Regions from separate parts of the Thalassospira sp. MIT1004 genome, predicted to be linked through region 1. Evidence: riboswitches for the same ligand, from Rfam matches in the RefSeq annotation. Region 1 holds a riboswitch; the other holds the start of a gene.

What was found. A riboswitch is a leader RNA that binds a small molecule or an ion and turns the genes downstream of it on or off. The one in region 1 is predicted to bind glycine.
Region 2: linked by a shared signal. The riboswitch ahead of BC440_RS18210 (L-serine ammonia-lyase) and the one ahead of gcvT (glycine cleavage system aminomethyltransferase GcvT) in region 1 are both predicted to bind glycine.

The regions. Positions count from the first base shown of each region.
Region 1 covers NZ_MCAO01000011.1:279,001-287,177, forward strand. The annotation lists gene BC440_RS06085 (hypothetical protein) at 1-342, opposite strand, end outside; gene BC440_RS06090 (protein phosphatase CheZ) at 554-1,459, opposite strand; gene gcvPB (aminomethyl-transferring glycine dehydrogenase subunit GcvPB) at 1,662-3,158, opposite strand; gene gcvPA (aminomethyl-transferring glycine dehydrogenase subunit GcvPA) at 3,155-4,510, opposite strand; gene gcvH (glycine cleavage system protein GcvH) at 4,514-4,885, opposite strand; gene gcvT (glycine cleavage system aminomethyltransferase GcvT) at 4,977-6,089, opposite strand; glycine riboswitch at 6,147-6,249, opposite strand; glycine riboswitch at 6,253-6,376, opposite strand; gene BC440_RS06115 (hypothetical protein) at 6,613-7,203, opposite strand; gene ispH (4-hydroxy-3-methylbut-2-enyl diphosphate reductase) at 7,434-8,177, shown strand, end outside.
Region 2 covers NZ_MCAO01000044.1:155,297-163,473, forward strand. The annotation lists gene rsfS (ribosome silencing factor) at 1-268, shown strand, start outside; gene rlmH (23S rRNA (pseudouridine(1915)-N(3))-methyltransferase RlmH) at 351-809, shown strand; gene BC440_RS18200 (hypothetical protein) at 912-1,568, shown strand; gene BC440_RS18205 (dihydrofolate reductase family protein) at 1,575-2,108, opposite strand; gene BC440_RS18210 (L-serine ammonia-lyase) at 2,261-3,676, opposite strand; glycine riboswitch at 3,747-3,874, opposite strand; glycine riboswitch at 3,878-3,977, opposite strand; gene gpmI (2,3-bisphosphoglycerate-independent phosphoglycerate mutase) at 4,252-5,844, shown strand; gene BC440_RS18220 (peptidoglycan DD-metalloendopeptidase family protein) at 5,822-7,171, shown strand; gene BC440_RS18225 (S41 family peptidase) at 7,210-8,177, shown strand, end outside.

The sequences.
Region 1 (8,177 bases):
GTCGGTGTGTTTGGCAATGAAATGCACCACACCTTCGCGGAAATCTTCCTTGATCGGCGACCAGCTCATGAAGACACCGCCGCGATTGTCATATTCGCGAATGTCACGGTCATGGGACAGTTCAACAAAACTGTGGCCCAGATCTTCGGTGGCCCCGGCGACAAGCCATGACGGTTTGATCCCGCCATGCCACAGCAGATAGACACCGCCAACATTGTCAAGTTTCAGCTCGCTGAAATCATCGATCATGAACAGGCGATAATACTCGCCACGCGGGCTTTTCCGCCATTTGATATCTTGTGCCTTTGGCTGGCGCAAAGTGCCAAGCGACCAGAATCCCATTTCATCCTCCAAGCGCACCAAAACGCGCGCAACTGCCCGTCACACGCATCCCAACGCTGCTTTTGTTTTTTGTGAATTCGACTATATCGGAAAACCGTAAACTTTTGGTTGACCGATGAGAAGTCGGAAATTCGTAAAATCTTGTTTCCGAACAAGACTTCTTCAGGGTTTCAACCCTGAATATAAGATCATCACCCCGATTTGGAAATACTCAGTCGAACAATTTGTCGATGTCGTCCTGACTGATCCCCTCGCCTTCCAACTGCGGACCATTCAGAAGATCGTCATCCTCGTTCTTCGGCGTCCCGTCATCATTTTCGGGAACCGGCAGATCGCTAAAGGCATCCTCGCCCCAGATCAGGATCATGTTGTGAACCCGTTCTTCAACGAATTCAAGGGTCCGAACCACCTTGTTGATGCGCTGGCCGGTGATGTCCTGGAAGTTACAGGACTCGAAAACCTTGGTGACCAGAAACGCGATCTGTTCGACATGTTCGGCCACAAAGTCGGATGGTGCCGAATTTTTAAGCGTCATCGCCAGATCGTCGATCTGTTCGGCGGATTCAAGGATCGTATGCGTTGCCATTTCCGTATCCTTGATGATCGCATCAAGTTCGGTGGTCGCACTGACAAGGCGGTCATCCTCGGCCTTCGGATGACGCAGCGACGCGATCTGCATCTTCGCCCTGTGAATATGTTCGTTCATTTCCTCGATCTGCTTGCGGATCAGTTCAAGGTCGTCTTTGTCCGGTTCCGACGCACCCGGACGATTGCTATGGGTAAAATTGCTGCTGACCGGATCGGGCAATACATCCATCGCATCACCATCCGATGCCGGTGCGATATGGGCGGCATCAATACTGCCACCGGCACGCACCGCATCGCGCAGTTGGGCGACTTCCGACCTCAGGGCACGAATTTCATCAAGTACAGCCTGATTGATCCCGGATGCCTCAACGGTCGCAGCCGGTTTCGGCGCTGGCAATGGCGCACCTGCACCCATACCGGTTTCAAGCGTCGGATCGAAAAAGGAATCCGACCAATCTTCCACCACACCACCCGAACGTTCTTTTAAACGGCGTTCTGCGGTGAAAACCTTCTGCACGCGACGTGTCATGGCTGACTTCAATCCTCCGGCAACGGGCTTGACCCGATCCCTGTTCCCCCGATCACCCACCCCCGTGGTCAGATGATCACATTAAAACGAGTATAAGGGTCCAGATTGCTACAAGTCCAATGGGTTTCAAGAACAAGCCTTTGAAAAAGAACACCCCGGCCAGATGACCGGGGTGCGCAAAAAGGTTATGTTGCGTTGCAAATCAAGCAGTTTCAGGCATCCAGCGCAGAACCGGCTTTCTTGCCGCTGCCGTTTCGTCAAGACGACGACGCGGTGTCAGATACGGCGCATTTTTAAAGAATTCCGCATCGCCCGATTCTGCCTTGGCCACCAATGCCAGCACCGCATCGCAGAACTGATCAATCGATTCCTTGGTTTCGGTTTCCGTCGGCTCGATCAAAAGCGCGCCATGCACCACCAGCGGGAAATACATGGTCATCGGGTGGAAGCCCTCGTCTATGATCGCCTTCGCCAGATCCAGCGTCGAAACACCGGTATCTTTCAGGAAATCATCGTCAAACAGCGCTTCGTGCATGCAATAGCCGGGGAATGCCACGCTCAGCTTGTCTTTCAGACGCGCCAGAAGATAGTTGGCATTCAGCACCGCATCGCCCGATGCCTGACGCAATCCATCCGCGCCATGGCTTTTCATATAAGACAGCGCCCGAATGAACATGCCCATCTGACCGTGGAAGCCTTTCAGACGACCGAACGGCTTTTTGCCATCCTGTTCTTCGGCGGTTTCCACCAGATGGAATTTCTCGCCCTTGCGCACGACATAGGGGATCGGTGCAAACGGGGCCAGTGCGTCGGAAAACACAACCGGACCCGAACCCGGTCCACCGCCGCCATGCGGGGTCGAAAAGGTCTTGTGCAGGTTGATATGCATCGCATCAATGCCAAGATCGGCCGGGCGCACCCGTCCGACAATCGCGTTGAAGTTCGCCCCGTCGCAATAGAAATACCCACCGGCCGCATGGACCAGATCGGCAATCTTGCGAACGTCGCGCTCAAACAGCCCGCAGGTATTCGGGTTGGTCAGCATGATACCCGCCACATCGTCGCCAAGCTTGGCTTCGAACGCGGCAAGGTCCACACGGCCATCTTCGGTGGCCGGGATCGAATCAACCGTGAAACCACATGCCGCGGCCGTTGCCGGGTTGGTCCCGTGGGCTGATTCCGGCACCAGAACACGACGACGGTTTTCACCGCGCGCATCAAGGGCCGCACGGATCGCCATCATGCCGCAAAGTTCACCCTGCGCACCCGCTGCGGGCGACATGGAAACGGCGGGCATCCCGGTCAGAACCAGCAACCAGTGCGCGCAACTGTCAATCAGTTCAAGCGCCCCCTGCACCGTGCTTTCGGGCTGCATCGGATGCAGGTCGGCAAGACCGGGCATACGCGCAACCTTTTCGTTCAGGCGCGGGTTGTGTTTCATCGTGCACGAACCCAGCGGGAAGAAGCCGGAATCAATGCCAAAGTTTTTTTGCGACAGGCGCGTGAAATGACGCACCACCTGCGGCTCGGACAGGCCCGGCAAACCAACATCGCTATCGCGATCAAGGCCGCCAAGGCGTGATTTGATGCCCGCTGGCTTCGGAAGGTCAACACCGGTACGACCCGGTTCGCCCTGTTCGAAAATCAGCTTCTCCTCAAGAACGAGGCCGCGGTTACCGGTATGGGTGGTAAAGCTCATGCCAGCACCTCCTTCAATGCAGACGCAAGGTCCGCGATGTCTTCGTCGGTGTTGGTTTCGGTCGCCGCCACCAGCATGTAATGGTCCAGATCGTCACGGTTCGGATACAGGCGCGACAACGGAACGCCACCAAGGATACCCTTGGCAACCAGTGCCTCGACCACCTCGGCTGCCGGTTTGGCAAGCTTGACGGTGAACTCGTTAAAGAAGCTGTCATTGACAACTTCCGCACCCGGTACCGCATCAATCGCATCGGCGGTCTTGCAGGCGGTTTCATGGTTAAGCGTTGCCACACCACGATACCCGTCTTCCCCCAGAAGGCTCATATGCACCGTAAAGGCCAACGAACACAGACCGGAATTGGTGCAGATGTTCGATGTCGCCTTTTCGCGGCGGATATGTTGTTCACGGGTCGAAAGCGTCAGAACAAAACCGCGCTTGCCGTCCTGATCAACCGTTTCACCACACAGGCGACCGGGCATCTGGCGTACCAGTTTGCTGGTCGTGGCAAACAGACCAACATATGGCCCGCCATAGTTCAGGTTGTTACCAATCGACTGGCCTTCGCCGCAGACGATGTCCGCGCCAAAGCTGCCCGGCGATTTGACCGCGCCAAACGCCATCGCCTCGGTAAAGACCACGATCAGAAGCGCACCCTTGGCATGGCACGCATCCGCAAGCTTCGTGTGGTCCTGAATACGGCCGAAAACGTCTGGATACTGGACCACGACGCAGGCGGTCTGATCATCAATCAGATCGTCAAGCTCGTCGGCGGTTGCCTGCTTTTCCGGGTGCCCGTCGCGACCGGCAACTTCGGTATCGCTATACTGGCAATAGGTTTCCGTGACTTCACGGTAATGCGGATGCAGACCCCCCGACAGAACCGCTTTCTTGCGCCGTGTTGCGCGGCACGCCATCAGAACGGCTTCCGCGCACGACGTTGCCCCGTCCCACATCGATGCGTTGGCCACATCCATGCCGGTGATCGATGCCACCTGGGTCTGGAATTCGAACAGATACTGCAACGTACCCTGCGCGATTTCCGGCTGATAGGGGGTATAGGCCGTCAGGAATTCACCACGCTGGATGATGTAATCGACCGTGGCCGGAACATGGTGGCGATACGCCCCCGCACCCAGGAAGCTCGGCACGCTGGCCGTGCCCATGTTTTTGGCGGCCATTTTCGCCATGTCGCGTTCGACCTGCAATTCGCCCAGATGATGGGGCAGATCGACCGGCTCGGACAGCAGCGCGCCTTCGGGCACGTCGCTATATAATTCATCAACGGACTTTGCCCCGATGGTTTCAAGCATCGAGGCGCGATCCGCCTTGGTTAGCGGAAGATAACGCATATCTTAAAGGCCTTCGACAAAGTCTTTATACGCAGCTTCGTCCATCAGCTCATCAAGCTGGGACTCATCGGAAAGTTCCATGCGGAAGAACCAGCCATCGCTTTCCGGGGCTTCGTTCACCAGTGCCGGATTGTCATCAAGTTCTTCGTTGGCTTCGACAACGACACCATCAAGCGGCGCATAAACGTCGCTGGCGGCCTTGACCGATTCGACAACCGCCGCATCGCCATCCTTGGTCAGCTTTTTGCCAACTTCCGGCAGCTCGACATAAACGATATCGCCAAGCGACTGCTGGGCGTAATCGGTAATGCCAACGGTCGCGACACCGTCTTCATATTCAACCCATTCATGTTCCTGCGAGAATTTTTTAGCCATGGTAATTCGTCCCTGTAAGATCAGTTGTCTCTAAAATCTCGGTATCTTTTGCGGGCCGCAAACGCTGCCCGAACTCTTTTTTTTCTGATGATCAGCCGCGATAGTAACGATGTGCCGCAAACGGCAGTTCGACGATTTCCGCCGGGCGTGCCTTGCCGCGCACCATCAGATCGACTTTGGTACCCGGGGCGGCAAATTCAATTGCGACATATCCCATCGCAATCGGGCCATCCACGGTCGGGCCGAAACCACCGCTGGTGATTTCGCCAATTTCTTCGCCGTCACTGTTCAAGACCGGCGTATGTTCACGCGCCGGGGCCTTGCCTTCGGGTTTGATCCCGACACGTTTGCGATCCGCGCCATTGGCAAGCTGATCAAGGATGACATCCGCCCCCTTGAACCCGCCTTCTTCGCGACGACGCTTGTTGATGATCCAGTTAAGGTCGCCTTCGACCGGGGTGGTCGTGGTATCGATATCGTTGCCATACAGGCAAAGACCAGCTTCAAGACGCAGCGAATCACGCGCGCCAAGGCCAATCGCCTCGACCTCTTCCTCGGCCAACAACTTGCGCGCCAGCTCTTCGGCGCGCTCGTTCGGCACGGAAATCTCATACCCGTCTTCGCCGGTATAGCCCGACCGGGTAACAAAGCACGCGATACCGGCAATATCGATCTCGGCAAAGCTCATGAATTTCATATCGGCAACCGAGGGTGCAAACCGCGCCAGCACGCGGGCGGCGTCCGGGCCCTGCAAGGCCATCAACGCGCGGTCATCAATCTCGATCAGCTCGACACCGTTATCCAGATTGGCCCGCATATGGACAATGTCATCATCCTTGCACGCGGCATTGATCACCAGAAACAGGCTGTCGCCCGCATTGGTGATCATCAGATCATCCAAAATCGTGCCATCGTCATTGGTAAAGGCGGAATAACGGGTGCGGCCGGGTTTGAGGATCGCGATATCACCGGGCACCAGCTTTTCAAGCTCGGCCACGCGATTTTCGCCGGTCAGGCGGACCTGCCCCATATGCGAAACATCAAACAGACCGGCCTTCGCGCGGGTATGCAGATGTTCGCCCTTCACCCCCAACGGATATTGCACCGGCATGTCATAACCGGCGAACGGCACCATCTTGGCACCCAGTTCCACATGCAAATCATAAAGGGCGGTTTTCAGCAGTTCGGTTTGATGATCGGCCATCAAGGTCTCCAGACAGTCGTTGCGAAACATAGCCGACCAGTGGCCAACCACGTCCCCCTCTGTCTTGGAGCCTGAAAGAATCACAGCCGGTTTGAATACCGGTCTGCTTACATCTTCGGCGAGACGCACATCCATGTTCGATGCCGCCTGCTTTCCAGAGTCCCATCTCCCCGCGGTCCGTTTGCCTGAGAGTTTCCGGGGTGGTTGCTCCTTCGGCGTCCGCGCAATCCCTATCGATGTAATCACGCACATCGATCAAGACCGTGGCACTCTCCCACGGGGATCATTTGGGTATGCCCCCTTATACGGATTTGAATCCGACCAGACCAGCCCCAAAAATCATATCCTCTCCACCCCATCCATTGGTATGAGGATTAAAAGCCCTTTTTTTGCCCCTCCGGCAAATGCCCATTATTTTGTATGAGGATTACCGAAAACGAACTTTTGTTCAAAAACGAAAATCCCGCCACGCGAGGCGGGCGGGATTTGATTATTCACCAAAAATGAATAATAGGCCGGATTATTAATTTTTTCCGAAGCGTCGATTGTAATCAAGCTGATCGGCGCTTAGCTGGAAACCAAGGTAAATTTCATAGTCCGGACCGGCCCAGACATCATCCAGCGGCACGTTCAAAGTCACCTGCTCGTCGCGATAGCGCGCCAGGTTCAAATTGCTCGGAAACGCCATCTGAACATCGAACAGATTCTTCTGGATAAACTCGCCAGACGGGTCCTTAAGTGCTACGAAATACTGGAGTTTTGCGTTGCGCCCCTGTGCGGCCGGGCCCAGTTCGGCATTGATCACCGGGCTGATCACGACGTTCAGGATCTTGTCATCAAGGTCATAGCCGCAATCGCCCAGATAACCGCCAAATTCGGCTTCAAGGATCACATCGGTCAGGTCCTTGCCCTGACCGCTGAACTGCACCAATCGGGCGGTATCATTGGGCAGGAAGGCCCGCGGACATGCCGGAACCGGCTGCTCTTCGAACGGGTTGCTGCTGCACGCCGCCAGAAAACCGGCAAACGACACCAAACCCAATGCACAAACACGCCGCAGTCCGTTCGCAATCGTCATCCAAGCCTCTATAGAACTGGTCAAATTCGCTGTCATGCCCGGTCCGGGCACAACCGCGCGCAGTCTATTCGCTCCGATATGGCGACACAACCCGCTTCCGTTTCAAATCGCGGCATGGGGCCTAAATACATGGCCGGACATAGCTGAACATGCATCTTTACACGGTGTCTGTCATTGCGTGCACGGTGCTGGCAGGTTATGTAACGAAGACATTTGAATAACCGTGCCATCGCATGGCGCACATCATGAACATTCGGACCCGTATCATGTCTGACAAAGCCGACCTTCGGATCATCCTTGCCAACCCGCGCGGTTTCTGTGCCGGGGTGGATCGTGCGATCGAGATCGTCGAAAAGGCGCTGGTGAAGTATGGCGCGCCGGTCTATGTCCGCCACGAAATCGTCCACAATAAATTCGTGGTCGACCGCCTGCGCGACATGGGGGCTGTTTTTGTCGATGAACTCGATAGCGTCCCGGATGGCGTGCCAGTAATCTTTTCCGCGCACGGTGTACCGAAATCGGTCCCCGAAGCTGCCGAAAGCCGCCAGCTTGAATATCTTGATGCGACCTGCCCGCTGGTGTCCAAGGTCCATCGTGGTGCGGAACGCCACCATGCAGATGGCAAACATATCCTTCTGATCGGCCATGCCGGTCATCCCGAAGTCATCGGCACCATGGGGCAGTTGCCACCGGGCAGCATGACCCTGATCGAGACCGAAGAAGACGCCGAAAACCTTCAGGTCGAAAACCCCGAAAACCTGGCGTTTGTGACCCAGACCACCCTGTCGCTGGACGATACGGCCAAGATCATCTCGATCCTGCAACGCCGTTTTCCGGCGATCGAGGTCCCGAAGAAAGAAGACATCTGCTATGCGACCACCAACCGCCAACACGCGGTCAAGCTGATCGCAACCGATGCCGATGCCATTCTGGTTCTGGGCGCGCCAAACTCGTCAAACTCGAACCGTCTGGTCGAAGTCGCGAAACGCGAAGGATGTGACCGTTCGGTT
Region 2 (8,177 bases), on a different contig from region 1:
CTCCCTTGCCGATCATATGATCATTGCAACCGGGTCATCCTCCAGACGGGTGGCGTCGATGGCAGAGCATATTGTCGAAAAGCTGAAAGAAGCAGGTCAGGGCCGTGCCCAGGCCGAAGGCAAGGAACAGGGCGACTGGGTTCTGGTTGATGCCGGCGATGTCATCGTCCATCTGTTCCGCCCGGAAGTTCGCGCTTTCTACAACATAGAACAGATGTGGGGCGTTGAAAATCCGGCGCTTAAACAGCAGGCGGCGCGACTGTATTAATACAGTCCGCCCCGGTTTGCCCTGACCACCGCGGGGATTGGCCATCGGTGGTCCCCTTGCGGGCCGGAGCCAGATCGGAAAGATGCAAATTACCCTTGCTGCGGTGGGCCGAATGAAAAACGGCCCCGAGAAAGATCTTTTTGACCATTACGCAGCCCGCCTGCGCTGGCCCTTTGCCGTGCGGGAAGTCGAAGAGAAGAAAAAGCTGCCCCCCAATCAGCTCAAAGACCGCGAGGCGGAGCTTTTACTGGGCGTCATCCCCGAAAATGCCTTTTTGATCGCACTTGACGAGCATGGCCGCGAATATGGCTCCATCGATTTTGCCGCAAAGCTTGAAGGCTGGATCGATCAATATGCCGGAAATATCGCCTTTGCCATTGGCGGGGCCGACGGGCATGGGGACGCTATCAAAACACGCGCCAATACGCTTTGGTCGCTTGGCAAGGCAACATGGCCCCATATGCTGGTGCGCGCCCTTATTGCCGAGCAGCTTTTCCGCGCCCACGCCATCCAGACCAACCACCCCTATCACCGGGAATAATCCCCAAAGTCACCAAAAGCATTGGTTCCCCCACTCTTGGATAAGTTGTTTCAAAATTTGTCCATGGGTATTTCTCTATCTGTTTGAGTAGGGGAATTAACGATGCAAAACAGATACTTAAAGATTGCCGCCGCTATCGGTTTGGCAATGCTGACCGGCGCGTGCGCAGCTTCGCGTAGCGTTGTCGAAATTCAGGAACCGGCCAAAATTGAGAACCCGGCGACTGGGCCGGCCGTTAAAATCGTTTCGGTCGAAGACAAACGCCAATTCGAGATTGATCCGTCAACACCGGATATCCCGTCGCTGTCGAATGACGAGATTGATGATGTCACCTTTACATCGCGTGCCTATGCCCGAAAACGCAACACCTACGGAATGGCACTGGGAGATGTTTTGCTACCCGAAGGCAAAACCGTTGCCGATGCCGTCAACAAGGCAATCTCCAACGGCTTCAAACAGGCCGGATACCGTGTTCTTGAACCGGGGGACGCCGAATATGACAGCGCCGACTCCGTCGATGCCGACCTGATCAAGTTCTGGTCATGGTTCGAACCCGGTTTCTGGCAGGTCACGGTGCATAACAAGTCCGAAGTGACGTTGAAGGGCAACGAACTGAACAAGGGCGAACCGGTTACAGTCACCGACAGCTATCAGGAAAAGATGCAGATGGTCCTCGACAGCGACTGGCAAAGCAGTGCTGTTAATGCCCTACGCGAACTTTCCTCAAAGATTACCGAAAAACTGGAAACGCTTAAGTAACCGGCTTTAACGCAAATCATACTGCATGCGCACGACACCGGACTTGTAGTGCTCCGATGCCACCAGTTTCAGTGTCGTGCCCACAGCATCCCGGCCAAACAGCCGGATGCCATCACCGAGAATTTCGGGGATGATGAACATTTCAAGCTGATCGACAAGGCCGCCAAACAGGAATTGGGTCACAACACTGGCCCCACCGACGATCCAGATATCACCGGTATCGGACCTGTCATCGCGAAGCTGGCTTGCCAGTTCCACAAGACTACCGCCATAGGCCTCTGTATTGGCCGGGCGGTTATCGGGCAAATCGCGCGATGTCAGCACAATCGTGCGGCGATCTTCATAGGGCCAGTCGCCAAATTCCATCACCTGATCAAAGGTTTTTCGCCCGATGATCAGTGTTCCCACGGTGCCCAGAAAGCCCTCGAAATTGAACTCGGCCGGATCGAATTGATCAAGCCAGTCAACCGCGCCATTGGCGCGCGCGATATAGCCATCCAGACTGACCGCGATATAGATGCGGAACAGTTTCTTTTTCATGCTTTGCCCAACCTGTTCGGGGTCTTTGCCCCGTTTTTGATTTCTCAATGATATCAGATTGCAGGCGCAAGGTGGCAAGAATCAGGCCGGATGAAAAACACCCCCGAAACGGTGGCTTCGAGGGTGTTTGGTCGGTATTTCAAACTGTCAGCTCAACATTCGACCACGTTGACATTGACCGCTAGCCCGCCCTGGCTGGTTTCCTTGTATTTGCTTTGCATATCAATGCCGGTCTGGCGCATGGTTTCGATTACCTTATCGAGTGACACGGTATGCTGACCATCACCGCGCATTGCCAGACGGGCAGCATTGATCGCCTTGACCGCCCCCATGGTGTTGCGTTCGATGCAGGGTACCTGCACCAGACCGCCAATCGGATCACAGGTCAGGCCAAGGTTGTGTTCCATGCCAATTTCGGCGGCGTTTTCAACCTGTTCGGGTGTACCGCCCATGACGGCACAAAGCGCTCCTGCCGCCATTGAGCAAGCCACTCCGACCTCACCCTGGCAACCGACTTCGGCGGCCGAAATCGACGCACGCTTTTTATAGATCGAACCAATGGCCGCCGCCGTTAACAGGAATTCGCGTATTTTGCCCTGTGTCACATTGGCCCCGAACCGTTCGTAATAGCGCAGCACGGCGGGAATAACACCCGCCGCCCCGTTGGTCGGGGCGGTCACGACGCGCGAACCGGCAGCATTTTCTTCGTTAACCGCAAGGGCATAAAGATTGACCCAGTCGATCACGGTCAACGGGTCCTTAAGCCCCGCTTCTGGCCGTTCCGTCAGTTCAAGGTAAAGTTTGCGCGCACGCCGTTTGACATTCAACCCGCCGGGCAGAATGCCATCGGTTTTGCAGCCACGCTCAATACAATCCATCATCGCGCGATGCACGCGGTCGACAAATTCCTCGGTCTCGGCAGGTTCACGCCAGCTTTTTTCGTTTTCGGCCATGACTTCGGCAATCGACAGCTTTTCCTTTTTACAGATCGCCATCAGTTCATCGGCCGAGGAAAAGGGATAAGGCAGCGTGATATTATCGCCGGAATATTCCGCGCCGCGATCATCGCCCGAGACGATAAACCCACCCCCAACCGAAAAATATTCCTGTTTGTGCAAAACAACACCATCACGGTCAAAGGCGGTGATCCGCATGCCATTGGGATGTTCGGGCAGGCTTTCGGTCATATGGAAAACAAGGTTGGTATCCCGGTTGAAAGCAACCGGGTGCGCGCCGTAAAGCTGTAATGCGTGATCTTTATCAATCGCATCCATTGTCGGTGCGATCCGGTCTGGATCAACCGAACGCGGTCGTTCCCCCGAAAGCCCCATGATCACCGCGGTATCGGTGGCATGGCCCTTGCCGGTCAGAGCAAGCGATCCGTAAAGATCGACAATCACCGAGCCGATTTTTTCCAAAAGATTCCGGGCTTCGAGTTCCAGACAGAACCGATAGCCCGCGCGCATCGGGCCTACCGTATGCGAACTCGATGGGCCAATCCCGATGGTATAAAGATCGACAACGGAAAGATTAACGTCTTGCGGACGCTGCTTATTTTCTTCGGTCAAATGGGCCTCCCACGGCTCTTTGTCATGCGGATCAATGCCACATGACGTTATAGAACCGGTGTCTTGCCCCCTCTGTCCCTTGACCTGAGATTGTGCGCCCTGTTGCCAAAAACAAAGAAGTCTTTGACGCCATGGCTTCATCCTTCGGTGGAAATATGGTGCCGGGCGTTGGCCCCGTACCGCTTTCTCTCTCCAGAGCCTCAATCCGCAACGGTCCATCTGCCTGAGAGTTTTCGGGGCTATTGCTCCTTCGGCGCCGATCTGATCGCGGGATCAAAGCGGGCTCTCCCATCGCGGTTATTCGAGGTATCACCGTAACGCCCGAGATTACAGGCAGGTGATGATCCTTGTCAAAAAGCGACTTTGCAAGCGCACAAAAAATACCCGGTCGGAAGGCTGTTCAATACCGGCATTCATGATAGATTGCGCGTTGAAAATGCTATGATTGGCAGCGTCTGATGGCGGACCCACCGCGCCCGGCGTCTTTGTACGGATGGCAAAATTACCGGAAAATAACCATCTTTACCGGTAATTCAGCCTTTTACCTTATTTCGTGTACTTTAGTTCGTGGGATTATGATTGTGACTGTATCAAATACCGTAAAGCGCCCGCGTCCGGTGGTGCTGTGCATTCTGGATGGCTGGGGTTATCGCGAGGAAAGCAAGGACAATGCGGTTGCATTGGCGAATACCCCTGTTTGGGACGCGCTTTATGCCAACAATCCGACCGGCTTTCTGAAAGCCTGCGGTCTTGATGTCGGCCTGCCCGAAGGACAGATGGGCAATTCCGAAGTCGGCCATATGAATCTTGGTGCCGGCCGGGTTGTGATGCAGGAACTGCCAAAAATTGACGAGGCTGTCAAAACCGGTTCGATCGCAGATACCGATACGGTCAAAAAGGTTATCGCCAAGCTGAAAGAAAGCGGGGGTGTCTGTCATATCGCCGGGCTTCTGTCCGAAGGCGGGGTGCATTCCCATCAGGCCCATATGGCGGCCCTTGCCAAAATCATCGCATCGGCCGGTGTGCCGGTAAAAATCCATGCCTACCTGGATGGCCGCGATACCGCCCCCAAAAGTGCCGCCAAATTCCTTGAAAAATTCCGCGCACTGATCGGTGATGCCAATGTTGAAATCGTGACCGTCACCGGGCGCTATTACGCGATGGACCGCGACAATCGCTGGGAACGAGTCAGCCAGGCCTATTTCACGATGGTAAAGGGCAAGAATTACGCCGATGGCCGCACCGCTGAAAGTGCCGAAGCCGCAATCAGGGCAGCCTATGATGCCGACACCACGGATGAATTCGTTCTGCCGACCGTGATTGGCGATTATGCCGGCATGAAAGACGGCGACGGGCTTTTGATGACCAATTTCCGGGCCGACCGCGCGCGTGAAATTCTGGCCGCGATCTGCGGACCGGACTTTGACGGGTTTGACCGTGGCACCCCGATCAGATTTGCTGTGCAGGCCGGTATGGTTGAATATTCATCCGACCATGCAAAATATATGGATGCGATCTATCCGCCGCAGGTGTTGCCAAATATCTTTGGTGAAGTCGTTTCCAAGGCTGGCATGAAGCAGTTGCGCATCGCGGAAACCGAAAAATATCCGCATGTGTCCTTCTTCTTTAACGGCGGCGAAGAACAGGTTTTCGAAGGCGAAGACCGTATTCTGGTGCCATCGCCCAAGGTCGCGACCTATGATTTGCAGCCGGAAATGTCGGCCCCGGAAGTGACCGAAAAGCTGGTGGCGGCGATCAGGGCTGAAACCTATGACGCGATCATTCTGAACTTTGCCAACCCCGACATGGTCGGCCATAGCGGCATTTTGTCCGCCGCGATGAAGGCCGCCGAAGCGGTCGATACCTGCCTTGGACAGGTTGTTGATGCGGTTAAATCGGTGGGCGGCGTGATGTTCGTTACCGCCGATCACGGGAACTGTGAGATGATGGTGGATCCGGAAACCGGCGAGCCGCACACCGCGCATACGCTTAATCTGGTGCCGACCATTCTGGTGAATGGACCCGAAGGCGCGACACTGGAAAATGGTCGACTGGCCGATGTGGCACCGACTTTATTGCAGCTTCTCGGGCTACCGCAACCGGCGGAAATGACCGGCAAACCGTTGATCAAGGGTTTGAAAGGGAATGATGCGCTTCTTGCGAACTGATCTGCGTTCCAAGACCGCCCTGCCTGCGCTGGCTGTGATTGCAGCCATGATCGCGGGCGGGGCAGCGCCGTCTTTTGCCCAGTCGCTACGCAAGGTCGACAGTCAGCTTGATAAACTTGAAAGCCAGTTGTCAGAGCAGCAAAAGCAGGAAGAATTCCTGGCGCGCAAATCGCGCGAACTCTGGACCGAGGAACAGGCGCTTCAATCCGAAGCCATTTCGGTCGCCAGACGCGCCCAGCGCCTTGAAACAACCCTGACCGATCTTGAAGATCAGCTTGCCGAACTTGAAGTGCGCGAAAAGCGGGCCGCCACCAGCCTTGAAGACAAAGCCGGGCAATATGCCCGCATCCTGATGGCCTTGCAGCGTTTGTCGACCACCCCGCCCGAAGCTGTGATCGCCCTTCCGACCAGCCCGCAGGATACATTGCGGTCAGCCATCCTGTTAAAGGCCGCCCTGCCCGGTGTTGAACAGCATGCGCGCGATTTGCGCGCCGAGCTTGAAGAAATCGGCACCCTTCGCGAAGACATCCGCACGCGCCGCAGCGAAATGGCAGCCGCCACCAAAGAATTACAGGCAGAGCGCCAGTCACTGGCCGCCCTGCTTAACGAAAAGCGCAAACTGCGTTCGGAAACCGAGGCCGAGGCCAAAATGGCATCGCGTGCCGTCAATGAACTGGCGACCGAGGCAAAATCATTGGGCGATCTTCTGGAAAGCCTGAAAAAGCGGGCGGAAGGCGTTCCCGAACCTCGCATGAAACCGGAACGCCAGATCGCCAAGCGCACGGAACCCAAACCGGCCCCGGCCCCATCGACAATTGCCCGAAACGAGCCGCCCGCCACCCCTGCGGAAAAAACAGCCCCTGCCAGCAAGACATCATCGGCAAATGATGAAGAGCTTTCTGTCGGCAGTTCGATCACGTTGGCACACGGACAATTGCGTATGCCCGCAAGCGGCAAGGTCGTTACATTGTTTGGTGAACGGTCCCGCGGACCGGACGGATTGGCGGTTACACATTCCAAAGGGATCGAGATCGACACACGCCCAAACGCGCAGGTCGTATCGCCCTTTGACGGCAAAGTTGTATTCGCCGGGCCCTTCCGTGGCTATGGCCGCCTCTTGATTATCGAACACGGCGAAGGATACCATAGCCTTATCGCTGGTTTTGATCGGCTCGACAGTGTGGTAGGACAATATCTGTTGGCGGGTGAACCTGTTGGAATAATGGGTGAATTATCGCCTAAACTCTATCTGGAGATGCGCCATGACGGTGAAGCGATCAATCCGCTTCCCTGGCTGGCCTCGAAAAACGGCAAGGTAAGTGGATGAAAACCTCTCGATTGGCAGTATTCGCACTCGCTACCGGCATGACTTTGGGCCTTGCTTCGCCCGCGCTGGCGCAATCTTCACCAACAACATCAGCCGAAACCTATCGGCTGCTGAACCTGTTTGGCGATGTGTTTGAACAGGTGAAATCGAAATATGTCGAAGAAGTCGATGACAAGCAGCTGATCGAAGCAGCCATCAACGGCATGCTGACATCGCTTGATCCACATTCCTCCTATCTGAATATGGATAATTTCGAGGAAATGCAGGTCGATACCCGCGGTGAATTCGGTGGGCTTGGTATCGAAGTCACGATGGAAGAAGGCTTTGTCAAAGTCATTTCCCCGATTTATGACACGCCCGCCGAAAAGGCCGGTTTGCAACCTGGTGACTTCATCACCCATATCGACGGCAAACCGATCCGTGGTCTTGGCCTGAACGAAGCGGTTGAAATGATGCGCGGCAAGGTCAATACAGACATTATCCTGACCATCATGCGCAAGGGTGAAACCGCACCGTTTGATGTCACCCTGACCCGGGCCGTGATCAAGATTCAGTCGGTTAGATCCGAAGCAAAGGATGATGTCGGATATATCCGTATCACCAAATTCAACGAGCAGACCTTTAGCGGCCTGCAACGTGCGATCACCGAGTTGCGCGATCAGATCGGCCCGGAAATCAAGGGCCTTGTGATTGACATGCGCAACAATCCTGGTGGTTTGCTCGATCAGGCGATTTCGGTTTCGGACGCCTTCCTTGATAAGGGTGAAATCGTATCAACCCGCCCGCGCGATACCGAAAATACCGAACGTTACAATGCCCGTCCGGGCGATCTTGCCGACGGACTTCCCATGATCGTTCTGATCAATGACGGTTCGGCATCCGCATCCGAAATCGTTGCCGGTGCCCTTCAGGATCACCGCCGCGCGGTCATCATGGGAACACGCAGTTTCGGCAAGGGATCGGTTCAGACAATCCTTCCGATGCCCGGCAATGTGGCACTGCGTCT